3 regions of the Oceanobacillus caeni genome follow, and region 2 is predicted to be linked to each of the others. Evidence: riboswitches for the same ligand, from Rfam matches in the RefSeq annotation. Region 2 holds a riboswitch; each other region holds the start of a gene.

Region 1 (5,545 bases), on a different contig from region 2:
GGTTTTTGTATCGAGCGCTCCTGTTGGTTCGTCGGCTAATATAAATTTGGGTTTATTCACAATCGCCCGTGCAATGGCAACACGCTGTCTCTGTCCACCTGATAATTGCGGAGGTCTGAATGAGGCTCTATCTTCCAATCCTACCTTTTTTAGAGCATCCATTGCTCTTTCTTTTCGCTCCTTTTTCTTCAACCCACTATAAATTAATGGTAGTTCCACATTTTGCAAAGCAGTTAAGCGTGGCAATAAATGGAATGATTGAAAAACAAAACCGATAAATTGATTACGAATTTCTGCTAACTTATTTGCATGTCCAGTTAACATATTCATCGATTCTAACTCATAATCTCCTGAACTTGGAAGGTCAAGACAACCTAAAATATTCATTAACGTTGATTTCCCTGAACCAGATGGTCCCATTATTGCAAGGAACTCTCCTTCCTCAACGTCTAAACTAATTCGCTTTAGAATCGGAATCTCTTCCTTACCCAAATTGTAAGATTTACTCAAATTCTTCAAACGTATCATTGTCAATGATCTCAACCTTCTTTCCTTCTTTTACGGAAGGATCCGGATATACAATATAATCTTCTAGTGTTAATCCTGATGGAACTTCAACAAAAAAACCATCATCCATTACATTCATTTCTACAACTTGCTTATACGTTTCGTTCGTCTCCGTATCGACAGCCCATACATACGGTTCTTCTTCGTCCTGCACAATATAATCAATCGGAATAACAATGGTATCACCTGCTGATTCACCTTCAGCTCCTACCGGTTCTAGATTAACGTGAAAACCAATTTCAAGACCTTCATGTTCTTCTAATAATACAGTAAATGGATATTTAGAGGTTTGGGGATTACCTTCCTCATAATATTCGTCCACATTTTCTTCGTCATTACCTACAGGAAGCTTCCCTATCTCTACAATTCTACCAATCCATTCACCATCAGTTCCATTTTTCGTTGTAATACGAACTTCATCGTCAACAGCAATTGTGTCGAGTAATAGTTCATTTACTTCACTTTTTATTAAGTAAGCTCCCGTCTTAACTATCGTGATTAGCGGACCAGGGCTTCCACCTTCTTGTCCATACGGAGCCCCTTCTATTAAATCCTGATTAATGGATTGGACAACCCCTGAACCTTTACTAACAACAATTGGGGAATCTACTTTCTTCTTCAATGCATCAAGCTCGTTTTGGATTTGCTCTGCTTGTAGGTTATTCACTCTTAAATCAAAATTTACTTGCTCTAGTTCGGATTCCAATGACGCTTTATCGTCTACCCCTTCTTCCCCAATTTCTTCCGAGGTTTTCACATTACTAGAAGCTCCTTTGATACTCTTTTCCAACTGTTCTTTTTGTTTTTTCAAGTGGTTAATTTCCACATATGCCATTTCTAACTCTACTTGTTTTTGATCCTTTTCCACCGTTAAATCATCTGTCAATTCATATTCAAATAGTTTAGTGCCCTCTTTTACTTCTTCTCCCTCTGAAACAAAAATTTCCTTAACCGTACCTTTCTCCGGATCAGGGAATACCTTTTCCATCTTTTCTGCCTCTACCTTACCGGAAAAAGCAGTATATAAAGACATATCTTCGTTCATTTCCATTAGAAGTTCTACTTTTTCCCCATACGGCTCGAACTCCTCATTACCAAAAGCAGCAATTGCTGAACGCTGTAACAAGAATAAACCAGTTCCCCCTGAAAGCAGAAGTATTACAACACCAATACTCACCCAAATCCAAATTTTTTTCTTCGACATATCTTTCTCCCTAACTTGTAATATTTTTGTAAAAAAATCGTAATACTGATAACAATATTATAGTATCTAACCAAAGTTTGGCAATATATTTTTGGAACTTTACTAAAGTTTTTACAAAAATCTACATGGTATTCTAAGGCAGCGCGAAGCCACGGTGCCTCATATCTCCTAAAATAATTTTTAGAAGTAAGAACAAAGGCGCAAGCGCCCGTATAACGACGTCCGGAGGTGAAGGAAGTCTAGCTACGGCTTTAGCGCTGAAACCGGACGTGGCCTATTCTGAATAAGTATCCACATGCAGCAAATTTTATAATTTCCTAACAACAAAAAAACACTTAGTAAACATAGATAAATTCAATGTTTACTAAGTGCCTATATATACTCTTCCCAGCTGCCCCATAGCCCCTTCACAACATCAAGTACCTTAAGAACGATTTTTCGTTAAGGAAAAACGTTTTTTCTCGGTTGTGTCTATTTGTGTAATCTTTCCATCATGGACTGTAATGACTACTGATCCATATTCTAATTCTTTTAATGCAGTTAAAATATGATTGAGTTGTACATCATCAATCTTATCCAAACTAGTTTTCCCCCTTTTTCAAGAAATGTCATGAGAAATAAAAAAGACTTCCATTAGTGCGGTTTTCCTTCATCCTCCACTGATAGTTAGTTGCACTTATCGGACCTTTACGTGCATGATCTCCCAACTACCTTCTTTGTTCCCTGGAAGTTTAAGGTGGGTGTCTTGCTGCTCGTTTAGGTGGATAAATGGCATACTCTTTAAACTTCTGTTTTCTTCTATTACATGATTTCCTAAATGAAGAGCTTAAACATTGAATGCCTTTGGTAGCCCAATCAGCATTAAAAAACCCAATTCTGAAGAAGAAAAGGGGTGAAACAACAAGGTTCACTTTGCTCTTCTTATCTATCAAGTTAAATACTTGCTGGAATTGGCACAGTACTATTGTAAGTCTGTTGCCGAGGCTTCGTTGGGCCAGTCCCTCCACCTCTCTATATAAGTTACTAATCCTAGTGGTTTAATTGTATTTATTAGTTTACCTAGTATTTTTTGAAATGTCAATCACCTTTTTAAACTATTTTTTTATTTTATGGCTTCAGGTTAATTGGAGCCTGCAACAAATATAAGAAAAGACGGTTTCTACAGAATACACTCTATAGAAACCGTCTTTGTTAATGGGAATGGGATCCTGTTCATCCCAATTTATCCTTCAATTTTTATAATGTTTTCTTCTTCTCGTTCAACATTTCCTTGTTTCTCGATAATAACCTTTTCACCGTCTTTAAGGTTTGTGAATACAATTGGTGTAATCGTTGATTTCGCATGATCACCAATATATTGTAGATCCGCTTTTAATAGAGGTTGTCCAGTTTTTACCACATCTCCCTCTTTTATTAACATTTCAAAGCCTTCCCCATGAAGATTCACGGTATCAAGCCCGACATGAATGAGAATTTCTCTTCCACCCTCGGATTTAATCCCAAGTGCATGTTTGGTAGGGAATGCATTAAGAATGGTTCCATTAACAGGTGATACAATCAATCCTTCCTCTGGCTTAATTGCAAATCCATCACCCATCATTTTTCCGGCAAATACTTGGTCTGGAACCTCTGTGATCGGAACAATCTCCCCTTTAATTGGAGAAATAAAGGCTTCATCCACTATTTCATTTTGTAAGGCTTCCGGATTAACTTCCTCGATTTGTTGTGTTATTTCTGACTCTTGATTTACCTCTTTTGCTGGACGAGGTTTTTTCCCAGACATAATATCTTGCATTTGTCCTTTAATAATCTCAGAACGCGGACCAAAGATAGCCTGAATATTATTACCAACTTCAAGGACACCAGCAGCGCCTAAATCTTTTAATCCATCCTTATCAACCGATTGAATATCATGGACAGAAACACGGAGTCTTGTAATACATGCATCCAAGTGCGCAATATTTTCTTGTCCACCCATCGCCTCTAAAACATCAAAAGCTAAGTCTCCAGCATTACCTTTTGATTCTGCTTTTTCATCTTCAACTGCTTCACGACCAGGAGTCATTAGATTAAATTTCTTAATAAAGAATCTAAACAAGATGTAATAAATGACCGCGAATCCGATACCTACTAAAATGGCAAGCCACCAAGGCTCTTTTCCTGGTAAAATTCCGAATAAAGCAAAGTCGATAAATCCACCAGAGAAGGTGTATCCAATGTTTACGCTTAAGAACGTCATAATCATAAATGATAGTCCATCTAAGAAAGCATGGAGTAGGAATAATAATGGTGATACAAACATAAACGAAAACTCAAGTGGTTCCGTAATACCAGTTAGGAATGATGTTAGTGCTCCTGATGCAAGTAATCCTGCAACTAACTTTTTCCGCTCAGGTCTTGCCGTATGGTACATCGCAAGTGCGGCAGCAGGAAGACCAAACATCATAATGGGATATTCCCCAGCCATGAAATTACCCGCTGTGATGTCAACGTTATCACGTAATTGCGCGAAAAATATCGTCATATCTCCACGAACTGTATCACCTGCAGCAGTTACATACGAACCAAATTCATACCAAAATGGCGCGTGGAAAATATGGTGTAAACCAAATGGAATTAGTAGTCGTTTAATAAAACCAAATAAAAATACACCTAAATAGGTTCCTTCTTCGATTAACCAATAGGACGCGCTATTCATTGCATTTTGCACAGGTGGCCATACGAATAATAGAATTAAACCAGCAATAAATGAAAAGACAGCCGTTGCAATGGGTACAAATCGCTTTCCGGCAAAGAATCCTAAGAAAGATGGCATCTCAATATTATGGTATCGATTATAAGAAAATGCTGCGATTAAACCAACGATAATACCGCCAAATACACCCGTTTGCAATGTCGGGATTCCTAATACACTTGCAAAGCTGGGATCGGCATCAATCATCTCTGGTGTCACACCAAGCCAGGATCCCATCACCTGGTTTAGTACTAAGTAACCAACCAAAGCAGCAAGAGCAGCAGCCCCATCACTAGCAAGGCCGATCGCTACTCCGACAGCAAAAATTAAAGCTAAGTTACTAAAAATAATATTACCTGCATCTTCCATCACAGTTGCAACAAGTTGAATCCAATCTGCATGTAAGAATGGCAAGTATTCAAGCATGGTTTCCTGTTGCGCCGCATTACCAAAACCAAGTAATAGTCCCGCAGCTGGAAGTAAAGCAACTGGAAGCATTAGTGCTTTTCCAATCTTCTGTAAAACACCAAAAGCTTGTTTAAACATAAAACACCCTCCTCTTTTTGTTTGAACTTATTTCTCTACAGCAACCCAAACTATTTTGCAAATAAAAAAGGCATGAATAGAGTATGGGAAAATAAGCGATAGGGTTAGTTTTACCCAATCTCTCTTTCCTCATTAATCTCTACTCATGCCTGATCGAATCAGTTACACGTAATGAAATTATGAATTCTTTTTTACAAGTAAACGCTGCAGATGCATGGTTAAATAAACCGCTTCCGCATCATAAACAGGTTTTTTTAAGGTTTGCTGTATGATTTTAATAAGCTTCCATGCAAGATTATAGCACACTGGATATTCGCTTTTCAATAGGTTAGCTAATTTTGTTGGTTCTTCCATTTTTTCTCCTTTTAACACACGTTCAATCGTATAGCGAACATGTCTAATTAGACGGAAAAAATCAATACTTTCGCGGTCTATATTAATATCCAGTTGTTCCTCAATGGTTTCCACTATTTGCGAAATTAAATTAGAATACG
Region 2 (5,545 bases):
ATTAATCGGCGGTACGGATCCGCAGAAAGCGTAGTCTTACCTGTACCAGACAGACCAAAGAATAAAGCAACGTCACCTTCTTTACCTACGTTAGCAGAGCAATGCATGGATAATACATCCTGTTGTGGAAGAAGGTAGTTCATAACAGAGAATATAGATTTCTTAATCTCTCCGGCATACTCCGTTCCACCAATAAGAACAATTCTCTTTTTAAAAGAAATAATGATAAAGGTTTCGGAATTTGTTCCATCAACACTAGGGTCAGCTTTAAAATTAGGTGCAGAAATAACAGTGAATTCACTTTGATGGTTCTCTAATTCGTCTTGTTGTGGCTTAATGAATAATTGACGAGAAAATAGATTGTGCCATGCAAATTCATTAATTACTTGAATTGGTAAGCGATATTTTTTATCTGCTCCAGCAAATCCTTTGAAAGAATAAATTTCATCTTTTTCTTTTAAATAATCAATCACTTTCTCATATAGACTATCAAAATACTTCTCTTCAATGGGTTGATTTACTGCTCCCCAATTAATAGTAGCTTCACACACTTCATCACGAACAATAAATTTATCACCAGGGGATCTTCCTGTATATTTTCCAGTTGTTGCTCGAACCGCCCCAGTTTCACTTAATGCTGCTTCTCCCCTGCCCAATATACGTTCCACTAATTGTGGTTCGGATAAATTCTCTTTGATGTTTTCATGTTGATGAAGTAAATCTTTCCATAATGTTCTTTCCACCATTTTCATAAAAAAAATCCCCCGCTTTATAATAAATTACTGATGAAGATAATTAGAAAACTTGGCATTCACTATAGGATAGGTTTAGCGAATGCGTTAGTTGCACTTAGCAGATTTATACAGTGGGGCGGGTAATCGGTACCCCAAACGAGAAAGAATCTATACTTTCCTAACTGCTAAAAATTGTACTTTTCATTACATTCGATTATTAGTATAACACATATACAAAAATAATCCATACTATTTATGTTTCAATTTAGTAAAATTTGCTATTTGTTAAATTAACGGAAATAACTACAATATTTCTATCCCACTCAAGCCTCTAAGGAAACAAAGAAGGTAGGTGGGAGATCAACTGCCCGTAAAGATCCGATCAGTGCGACTAACCATCAGTGGAGAATGAAGGAAAACCCCCAATGATGGAAGTATTCTTTATTTGCTTCAACCATCATATGTAGAGGAAAAGTTATTGACATTACTCACACATTTCGTTACGATAACAATGGACGGAAACTCTCTTATTCCGAGTTGGCGGAGGGACAGACCCTATGAAGCCCAGCAACCTCACACGCTTGTGAAAAGGTGCTTACCTGAAGCAAGGATCATTCCTTGAACAATAAGAGTGAAAGGACCGAACCCTTTCCTCAATGTAGGATAGGGATTTTTTTGCTTTTAAAGAAGAAACAGTTCCTTTTATCCCACCTAAATGGGCAGTAAGACTCCCTCCTCAAGCTTCTGAAGAACAAAGAAGGTAAGCGGGAGATCAACTACCCGCAAAGGTCCGATAAGTACGACAGTGGGGAATGAAGGAAAATCCCCACTGATGGAAGTCTTCTTTATTATATAAAAAGCAATGGTTTCTTCAATGCTTTTATATATAGAATATACAAAGATCTTTAATCGAAATAATGAAAAGAGTTCCGTAACACCAATTAAAGGAGAGAATGAGCCTTATGGCTGAAAAACGTCGTTTATTCACATCTGAGTCTGTAACAGAAGGGCATCCAGATAAAATGTCAGATCAAATATCAGATGCCATTTTAGATGAAATTATAAAAAATGATCCCAATGCAAGAGTTGCTTGTGAGACTACAGTAACTACTGGTCTTGTTTTAGTAGCTGGTGAAATTACTACTAGTACGTATGTAGATATTCCTGCAATTGTCAGGAAAACGGTGAAAGAGATTGGCTATACAAGAGCTAAATATGGATTTGATGCAGATACCTGCGCTGTCTTAACAGCAATAGATGAACAATCTCCAGATATTGCGATGGGAGTAGATAAAGCGCTAGAAGCACGTGAAGGCAAAATGAGTGACGAAGCAATCGCTGCAATTGGAGCGGGAGACCAAGGATTAATGTTTGGTTTTGCTTGTGACGAGACAGAAGAGCTTATGCCTTTACCAATCTCATTAGCACATAAATTATCTAAACGATTAGCAGATATTCGTAAAGAAAATATAGTAGATTATTTACGTCCAGATGGAAAAACACAAGTAACTGTCGAATATGATGAAAATAATAATCCGGTTCGTATTGACACTATTGTTATTTCTACTCAACATCATCCAGAAGTATCTCAAGAACAGATTGAAAAAGACATGAAAGAACAAGTAATTCTTCCTATAGTGCCTAAAGAATTACTAGATGACCATACGAAATATTTTATAAATCCAACTGGTAGATTCGTTGTTGGGGGACCACAAGGCGATGTTGGTTTAACTGGTCGTAAAATTATAGTAGATACGTATGGCGGATATGCAAGACATGGCGGAGGGGCATTTAGTGGTAAAGATTCCACAAAAGTAGACCGCTCTGCTGCTTATGCAGCCCGTTATGTTGCAAAAAATATTGTTGCAGCAGGACTTGCGAAGTCTTGTGAAGTTCAGTTAGCTTATGCAATTGGTGTAGCGGAACCCGTTTCTATATCTATTGATACATTTGGAACTGGTACAGTACATGAAACTAAATTAGTGGATGCTGTTCGTAAAGTGTTTGATTTAAGGCCTGCAGGGATAATTAATATGTTAGACCTAAGAAAACCAATCTTTAAAAACACAGCGGCATATGGCCATTTTGGTAGAACAGATGTTCAGTTCCCGTGGGAGAAATTGGATAGGGTAGATGAATTAAAGGATTTAATAAAATAAAGTAACAGGAACAAAGGCGGAAGCGCCCGTTTAGTGACGTATAGACTGCGCCTGGCCATGCCAGGTGGTCCGATGTTGCCGCGCAAAGCGGCGGTTTTAATCGGACATTCCACTTCCGTAGGAGATAAAGGAAACATGCCCCTTCATAGGGGTATGCCGACGTTGGCCGCAAAGGCCGCACTTAGTCGGCCTTCCTTTAATACTTTGAGCCGATGTTGACTTTCACCGCAAGGGTATAAGTGCGACTAAGCCTCTGGTTTCACCATCGGCAAGTCTTCTTTATCGTGTCATGAGGTGAAGGAAGTCTACTAGTCACTGGGCGCTGGAGCCGGACGTGGCTATTTTTGTATCTAAGTTCTCCACAGCCATACAAATTATATAAATTCCTAGACACCATGAAAGCTGCCAGCACGGAGATGTGGCAGTTTTTTTGATTTTATCACTGAAGTATTACAATTATGTTACAATATGATTTTTTTGTGATATAATTATCCTAGATTTCGAATCACTTATTAAAGATTCCAATAAAAAGGTGCTCCAGACTTTGGTAGAAAATTAAACAAAAAGCCTGTAGATAATTAGTGGAATTATCCCAATTCGAAACGCAGTCTTTACTTTGTAATTGCTAATGAATTATTTTAATAGAAAGAGGTAACTATCATGTGTGGTTTTATTGGAATGGTATACGATTATCCAACTGATGTAGATGAAAAAGACATGGATTCATTAAGAAGGAAAAATAATATTATTGCTCATCGTGGTCCAGATGATGAAGGTTATTTTGTCGATGAGTACATATCTTTTGGTTTTAGGCGTTTAAGTATAATTGATATTGAAAGTGGAGTTCAACCATTAAGTTATGATAATGATAAAATTTGGCTTGTTTTTAATGGAGAAATCTATAATTATGTAGAACTTCGTGACGAATTAAAACAAGATGGTTATTCATTTTCAACAGAATCTGATACAGAAGTGATTGCCGCTTTATTTTCTAAATACAAAGAAGATGCATTTCAATATTTAAGAGGAATGTACTCTATTCTAGTGTGGGATAAAGATGATAAGACACTATATGGTGCACGAGATCCATTTGGAATTAAGCCATTATATTATTATCGTACGGAAGACGGAATTGCTTTTGCTTCGGAGAAAAAAAGTCTTGGACTAATGCTTGAAAAAGAAGAAGTAAATGTTGATGCATTACAGCACTATTTAAGCTTTCAATATGCGCCAGAACCAATGACATTGGCTCAAGGGATTGAAAAGGTAGAACCAGGACATTATTTTGTTAAAAAAATAGGCGAAGATATAACATTTACTAGATATTGGCATGCAACCTTCCAACCTATTTTTAATAAAGATAAAAAAGATTGGATAAATCAAATTCAAGAAGTTATGTATGATTCTGTAAAAGTTCATATGCGAAGTGATGTACCTGTAGGATCATTTTTATCCGGTGGTATTGATTCTACTCTTATTGTTTCCATTGCTAAGGAATTTAATCCAAATATCAAAACTTTTTCTGTTGGTTTTCAAAGAGATGGCTTCTCAGAAGTAGATGTTGCTAAAGAAACAGCTGATAAATTAAAAGTAGAAAATATTTCTTACACCATTACTCCTGAAGAGTACGTAGAAAATTTACCTAAAATTATGTGGCATATGGATGACCCATTGGCTGACCCAGCTTGTGTACCATTATACTTTGTTGCTAGAGAAGCTAGAAAACATGTAAAGGTTGCCCTTTCTGGTGAAGGTTCTGACGAATTATTTGGTGGATATAATATATATCGAGAACCAGAATCTCTTAAAATATTTAATGCCATTCCTCGGCCAATAAAGGGATTATTAGCCAATGTAGCAAAAGCACTCCCAGAAGGTATGAAGGGGAAAAGCTTCTTGGAACGTGGGATAACCCCGCTTAGGGAACGTTATATAGGAAATGCAAAGATGTTTGAAGAGAATGAGAAACGTGAACTTTTGACTCATTATATAGAAAATAACAATTATCAACAAATCACAGATGGGTTGTATGATTTTGTAAAGGATTATCCATTAGTGAACCAAATGCAGTATATAGACATTCATACTTGGCTACGTGGTGATATTCTATTAAAAGCAGACAGGGTGACAATGGCTAATTCATTAGAGCTACGTGTTCCTTTCTTAGATAAAGAGGTCTTTCGTGTTGCTAGCGGTATTCCTGTAGACTTAAAAATTGCAAATGGTACAACAAAGAGTATCCTTAGAGAAGCTGCAAAAGGAATCATTCCTGAACATGTCTTAGATCGTAAAAAATTAGGATTTCCTGTTCCAATTCGCCATTGGCTTAAAAAGGAACTAAATGGCTGGGCAAAACAACTTATTGCCGAAAGTGAAACGGACTATCTCCTTAATAAGAAATATGTACTAGATTTACTTGATTCCCATTGTAAAGGTAATGGGGATTATAGTAGAAAAATCTGGACAGTCCTTATGTTTATGCTATGGCATCAAATATTTGTGGAACATAAATATGACTTTGACAACTTTACAATAGATAAGAATAATAAGAAAGGCTCTGAGTTAGTAGGAGCATAAATGAAAAACAGGCACTTCTATCAAATGGATAGTAAGTGCCTGTTTTATAGAAATTGTACCAACTTTTCTTTGAAC
Region 3 (5,545 bases), on a different contig from region 2:
TAGAGGATGCGGGTACGGTTGTGAATCCTCTTGTTCCTTGGAGTGTTTGTGGAGTATTTATAACAAAAGTTCTCGGAGTCCCAACACTTGAATATTTACCTTTTGCGTTTTTCTGTTTACTATCCCCAGTGCTGACCATCTTATTTGGATTCACTGGTAAAACATTAACTTATGCAAAAAGCGAATAATGGATTTTAATTTGGGGGAGTTGACTAGATGGGTTAACTCCTCTTTTTGAGTGGGTATTTTTTCACCCACTTATTCCGGTTGTAGATATTAACCCTTATCAAATAAGCCAATGTAAATTACATAGCATTGATTAGAACGGATTCTACTTTTGTGAATGAGAATACATTTTTTCCTAAAAAGGTTTGATGGTTAAGAATAATGAATAATCATGATACACTTTACAATTGAATTGCCTTCATTTTTATAAATGCGTTGTTTATTACCATCAAATATAATTATAAAATTAAAAAGGAAGTGAACTTATGGATAAACACATAAATGCGTTACGAACAGCTTTTCCCTATACTATTCCGATTCTGGCAGGATTTAGCTTTATAGGGATCGCCTATGGTATGTATGTTCATGCTCTGGGTTTTGAGCCTATTTATACTTTTATAATGAGCTTTTTTATCTTCGCAGGCTCAATGGAATTTGTAGCTGCTACGTTATTGCTTGGAGAATTTAATCCTATTTATGTTTTATTTTTAACTTTAATGCTAAACGGAAGGCACTTATTTTATGGTATTTCGATGTTAGAGAGATTTAAGGGAACCGGAAAAAAGAAATTTTATCTCATATATGGTATGTGTGATGAATCGTTTGTGATAAATAGTACTGCAACGATTCCTTCCAATGTGGACAGAGGTTGGTTTATGTTTTATGTCACGCTATTAAATATGTTTTATTGGGTCAGTGGAGCGATGATAGGAAGTTTAATAGCTTCTATTGTTAGCTTTGATACGAAAGGTTTAGACTTTGTTATGACTGCACTGTTCGTTGTGATTTTTTTAGATCAATGGATGAGAGAAGATAAACATTACAGTTCATTAATAGGAATTGGAGTTTCGGTGTTAGCACTCATCATATTTGGCCCAGAATATTTTACTATTCCTGCGATGATAATCATGTTAGTGATTTTAACGCCTTTACGAGGTCATATTGAAAATAAAAAGGTGGTGAATGAAAGGTGACTTTTACACAAGAAATGATAACGATTGGTACAGTTGTTTTGGGAACAGTGATTACAAGGTTTTTACCTTTCATAATTTTCTCAGCAGATAAGCCTACACCACCCTATATTCAATTTTTAGGTAATGCTTTACCGCCTGCTGTATTTGGTTTACTCGTTATTTATTCATTAAGAGATATTTCTTTTTTATCTGGCAGTCATGGGATACCAGAATTAATTTCAATAGGTTTAATCATAATAGTACATTATTGGAAGAAAAATATGTTTCTTTCAATAGCAAGTGGGACAATATGTTATATGTTAATAATACAATTCATATCCTTTTGATAATAAGCATGATGCCTATTAGGATAACAGGATATATAAGAGCCGCTTTGGAGGAAATGTTAGATTCATTAAAAATTTTTATGGATAGAGTCGAAGGAAATTGATTATTTTTAGATAGAGTTATAAAGACTTCCACTATAATGCTAAACCCTTTAATCATTAAAAAGCCCCGTGATACATAAAGTAGTCTCAGGGGGGATGCCTATGTCGGGAAGAATATGGGTGGGTTTGTTTTTTCTTATATTTGGTTTTGGCTTTCTTTTGCATCAGGCTGATATCATTGACATGTCGCAAGTCTTGTCTACTTGGTGGCCGCTCATACTCATTATTATTGGTATTATTCAGCTAATCAATCGTACACTTTCTTGTACAGTGTCAGGTTTCCTATTTTTATTGGTTGGTGTCTTATTTTTCATCAATCAATGGTTTGACCTTCATTTAATTTTTTATTTGTGGCCGCTTATTTTCATTTTCATTGGTTTCGTTATCATACTTACCAGGGCTAAAAGTGGAAAAACTAAACATACGAGCGATAAACTAAGCACATTCTTGTTATTTTCAGGTGCGGAGATTAAAAGTCAATCGAAAAATTTTCAAGGTGGTAGCGTTGTGACAATAATGGGCGGTGTGGAAATTGACCTCCGTGATGCAGTCATTGCAGAGGGAGCTATGCTTGACTTCACTTCTATCTTGGGAGGGATAAGCATCATCGTTTCAGAAAATGTTCAGGTTGAAATATCTGGTATCCCCATTTTGGGTGGATGGGAAGATAGTACAAGAAAACATGGAGAAAGTGAAGAAGTTGTTGTATTAAAACTTAACTGCCTTACGATTCTAGGTGGATTGGAAATTAGGAATTAATAGATTGTCTATAATTGGCTTTTGTATACGGTAACCTAAAATGAGTAACGGTACGATCTCTTAAGTAAATTATTCTCATTAGTTTGTTGGGGTAGTACAATATTCTAAATATACAATCTTCTAGGGAAGATATTGACAATTTTATTTTCTGAATGTAAAGTATAATGTAATGTTTTTGTTATATTAATTACTTTGCAAATTCTGGCAAATGTCGGAGATAGGCATCTTTTAATTTCATAATATATTAGTTCTTATCTAGAGAGGCGGAGGGACTGGCCCGATGATACCTCGGCAACGGACATATAAGTACCGTGCCAATTCCAGCAAGCGAAAAGCTTGGAAGATAAGAGGAATTTCAGTACATATAATATTTTTTATATTACTCCTGAATCCTTCTTCTTCCATGAAGAAGGATTTTTTGTTCTATTTTATGATTTTTATACGATGAAAACATTATTCGACTAATATCAGGAGGCGCCAGGCATCATAGAGGCAAGAAAGGGGATAATAACATGATAGAGTTTCAGAATCTTGGGAAGGTTTATGATAGTGGTGGAAAGCAGGTTCATGCTTTAAGCAATATAAACTTAAAAATCAACAAAGGAGAAATTTACGGAGTTGTTGGTTATAGTGGTGCTGGTAAAAGCTCACTTATTCGCTGCGTCAATTATTTAGAGTGTCCAACTTCAGGTAAAGTCATTGTGGATGGTCATGATTTATCTGTTTTATCGGAGAAAGAAATCCGTAAAGTGAAGAAAAAAATAGGGATGGTTTTTCAGCACTTCAATTTACTAAACTCCAAAACTGTGTATGCAAATGTGGCAATGCCACTTGTGCTTGAAAAGGTACCAAAGGAAAAGATGAAGAAAAGAGTTCACGAATTACTAGAGTTTGTTGGCTTATCCGATAAAGCAGATATGTATCCAGACCAACTTTCTGGTGGGCAAAAGCAGCGGGTCGGTATTGCAAGGGCATTGGCAACTCAGCCTTCCATTTTACTTTGCGACGAGGCAACATCTGCTCTTGATCCGCAGACAACAAGTTCTATTCTACAGCTTTTGAAAAAGGTCAGTGAGGAATATGATATTACGATTTTAATGATCACCCATGAAATGTCCGTTATTCGTGAAATTTGCGATAAAGTTGCAGTCATGGAAGCGGGTCAAATTATTGAAGAAGGCAATGTATTCGATGTCTTTACAGCGCCTAAAACAAAAACAGCGCAGAACTTTGTCAGTACTGTCATGAATGATCAAATACCAAGTTCCATTTTAGACATGATTGATAATAACAATGGGTCACAAAATATATTCCGAATTAATTTTATCAATCAATCGACAAGTAAGCCCCTTTTATCACAGCTTGCTAAAAAATTTGATTTAGATGTCAATGTTTTATTTGGGAGTATTACGGAACTTCAAGGAATCCCATTTGGAAATTTGATTGTTCAATTTCAAGGGTCTGAATCTGAGGTGAAACGAGCATTAACGTACATGCACGCAAAAGAAATAAGCTTCAGGGAGGTGACATCACATGCTAGTTAATTCCGAACAAATTATAGAAGCAATAATTGAAACAGTACAAATGGTAGGTATATCCTTTATTTTCTCCATCATCCTTGGGTTACCGTTGGGTATTGCACTTTTCGTAACTCGTAATGGACAAATACTTGAAAACAAACCAATTTTTGCGGTATTAAATGGAATTATTAATATATTCCGTTCTATTCCGTTCATTATTTTGCTGGTAGCAATCATTCCAATTACTCGCTTGATTGTTGGAACGTCTATTGGCACTGCTGCAGCAATTGTTCCACTTGTCTTTTATGCGGGGCCATATATTGCTAGATTAGTAGAAAGCTCGTTATTAGAAGTTGACGAAGGTGTGCTTGAGGCAGCAAATGCCATGGGTGCAACGCCGTTTCAAACGATTTTTCGCTTTTTATTACCAGAAGTACTTAGCTCTTTAGTGGTCAACTTCACTATTGCAACCATCGGGTTAATCGGAGCATCAGCAATGGCCGGAACGGTAGGTGGAGGAGGAATTGGTGACCTTGCCATTACATATGGATATCAGCGTTTTGATACGACAACGATGGCTATTACGGTTATCATCCTAATAATCATGGTTCAAGGACTACAATCATTAGGAAACTATTTATCAAGAAAAATACGTAGAAGATAATCAGGAGGAAAACAGGATGAAGAAAAAAATTCTATTAACTTTTCTTTTTATTGTATTCATTGCTATTACAACAGCTTGCTCAGGTGATACAAGTGGGGGAGAAACAAAAAAGGTGAAAATTGGTATTAGTGGTACAGATACACAGACATGGGATTATGTATCTGAGAAGGCAGCAAAAGAAGGAATTGACATTGAAATTGTTTCTTTTAGCGACTATGTTCAACCAAATACAGCCCTTGCAGACGGCGAACTTGATGCTAATTCATTCCAAACGGTTGCTTATTTTGATGAATTTATTAAAGAACATGATTTAGATCTTGTACCAATTGCAACAACATATCTTGCACCAATGGCAATTTACTCAAATAATTACAAAGACGTAAAAGATATACCAGAGGGTGCTAAAATTGCACTACCAAACGATGTATCAAATCAAGGAAGAGCACTCGTTTTACTACAAGAGGCTGGCTTTATTAAACTTGTAGACAATTACGATGGCCTTGGATCGATAGAAGAAAGTGTTGTTGAAAATCCTAAAAATATTGAGCTTATTCCAACGGCTCCTGCCCAAATACCAAGAGCATTAGCTGATGTAGATGCAGGTGTTATTAATAATGGTTTTGCAAGGGATGCTGGACTAAATCCACTTAATGATTCCATTTTCCATGAAGACGAAACAGCTTATGACTACCTTAACATTATAGCGGTAAATGAAGAAGATAAAGATGACGAAACATTGAATAGAATTGTCGAATTATTCCAAGAAGAAGATACAGCTGAATTTGTCGAAAAGGAATATGGTGGGACATTAATACCAACCTTTGTACCATTAGATAAAATTGGCTGGTAGGAAATAGAAAATACCATTGAATGAGAAAAAGAGAGGGACTTTTAGTTTCCCCATTTTTCTAAAAATAGGGGGCATTGTAATGACAAATGTAACAACAAATTTTAAGGAAGTATTAAAAGAAAATA

The links. Region 2 has a riboswitch for S-adenosylmethionine ahead of metK (methionine adenosyltransferase). Riboswitches for the same ligand answer to the same signal wherever they lie in the genome.
Region 1: linked by a shared signal. The riboswitch ahead of ACFQ18_RS13950 (YezD family protein) and the one ahead of metK (methionine adenosyltransferase) in region 2 are both predicted to bind S-adenosylmethionine.
Region 3: linked by a shared signal. The riboswitch ahead of ACFQ18_RS09710 (ATP-binding cassette domain-containing protein) and the one ahead of metK (methionine adenosyltransferase) in region 2 are both predicted to bind S-adenosylmethionine.

The regions. Positions count from the first base shown of each region.
Region 1 covers NZ_JBHTKV010000022.1:13,684-19,228, reverse strand. The annotation lists gene ACFQ18_RS13960 (ABC transporter ATP-binding protein) at 1-528, opposite strand, end outside; gene ACFQ18_RS13955 (efflux RND transporter periplasmic adaptor subunit) at 503-1,771, opposite strand; gene ACFQ18_RS13950 (YezD family protein) at 2,196-2,342, opposite strand; SAM riboswitch class I at 2,690-2,793, opposite strand; gene ptsG (glucose-specific PTS transporter subunit IIBC) at 2,994-5,051, opposite strand; gene glcT (glucose PTS transporter transcription antiterminator GlcT) at 5,229-5,545, opposite strand, start outside.
Region 2 covers NZ_JBHTKV010000001.1:7,477-13,021, reverse strand. The annotation lists gene pckA (phosphoenolpyruvate carboxykinase (ATP)) at 1-752, opposite strand, end outside; SAM riboswitch class I at 1,259-1,366, shown strand; gene metK (methionine adenosyltransferase) at 1,697-2,893, shown strand; gene asnB (asparagine synthase (glutamine-hydrolyzing)) at 3,554-5,470, shown strand.
Region 3 covers NZ_JBHTKV010000011.1:41,467-47,011, forward strand. The annotation lists gene nhaC (Na+/H+ antiporter NhaC) at 1-188, shown strand, start outside; gene ACFQ18_RS09695 (AzlC family ABC transporter permease) at 492-1,199, shown strand; gene ACFQ18_RS09700 (branched-chain amino acid transporter permease) at 1,196-1,525, shown strand; gene ACFQ18_RS09705 (LiaF transmembrane domain-containing protein) at 1,730-2,386, shown strand; SAM riboswitch class I at 2,635-2,736, shown strand; gene ACFQ18_RS09710 (ATP-binding cassette domain-containing protein) at 2,899-3,930, shown strand; gene ACFQ18_RS09715 (methionine ABC transporter permease MetI) at 3,920-4,570, shown strand; gene ACFQ18_RS09720 (MetQ/NlpA family ABC transporter substrate-binding protein) at 4,587-5,420, shown strand; gene ACFQ18_RS09725 (amidohydrolase) at 5,500-5,545, shown strand, end outside.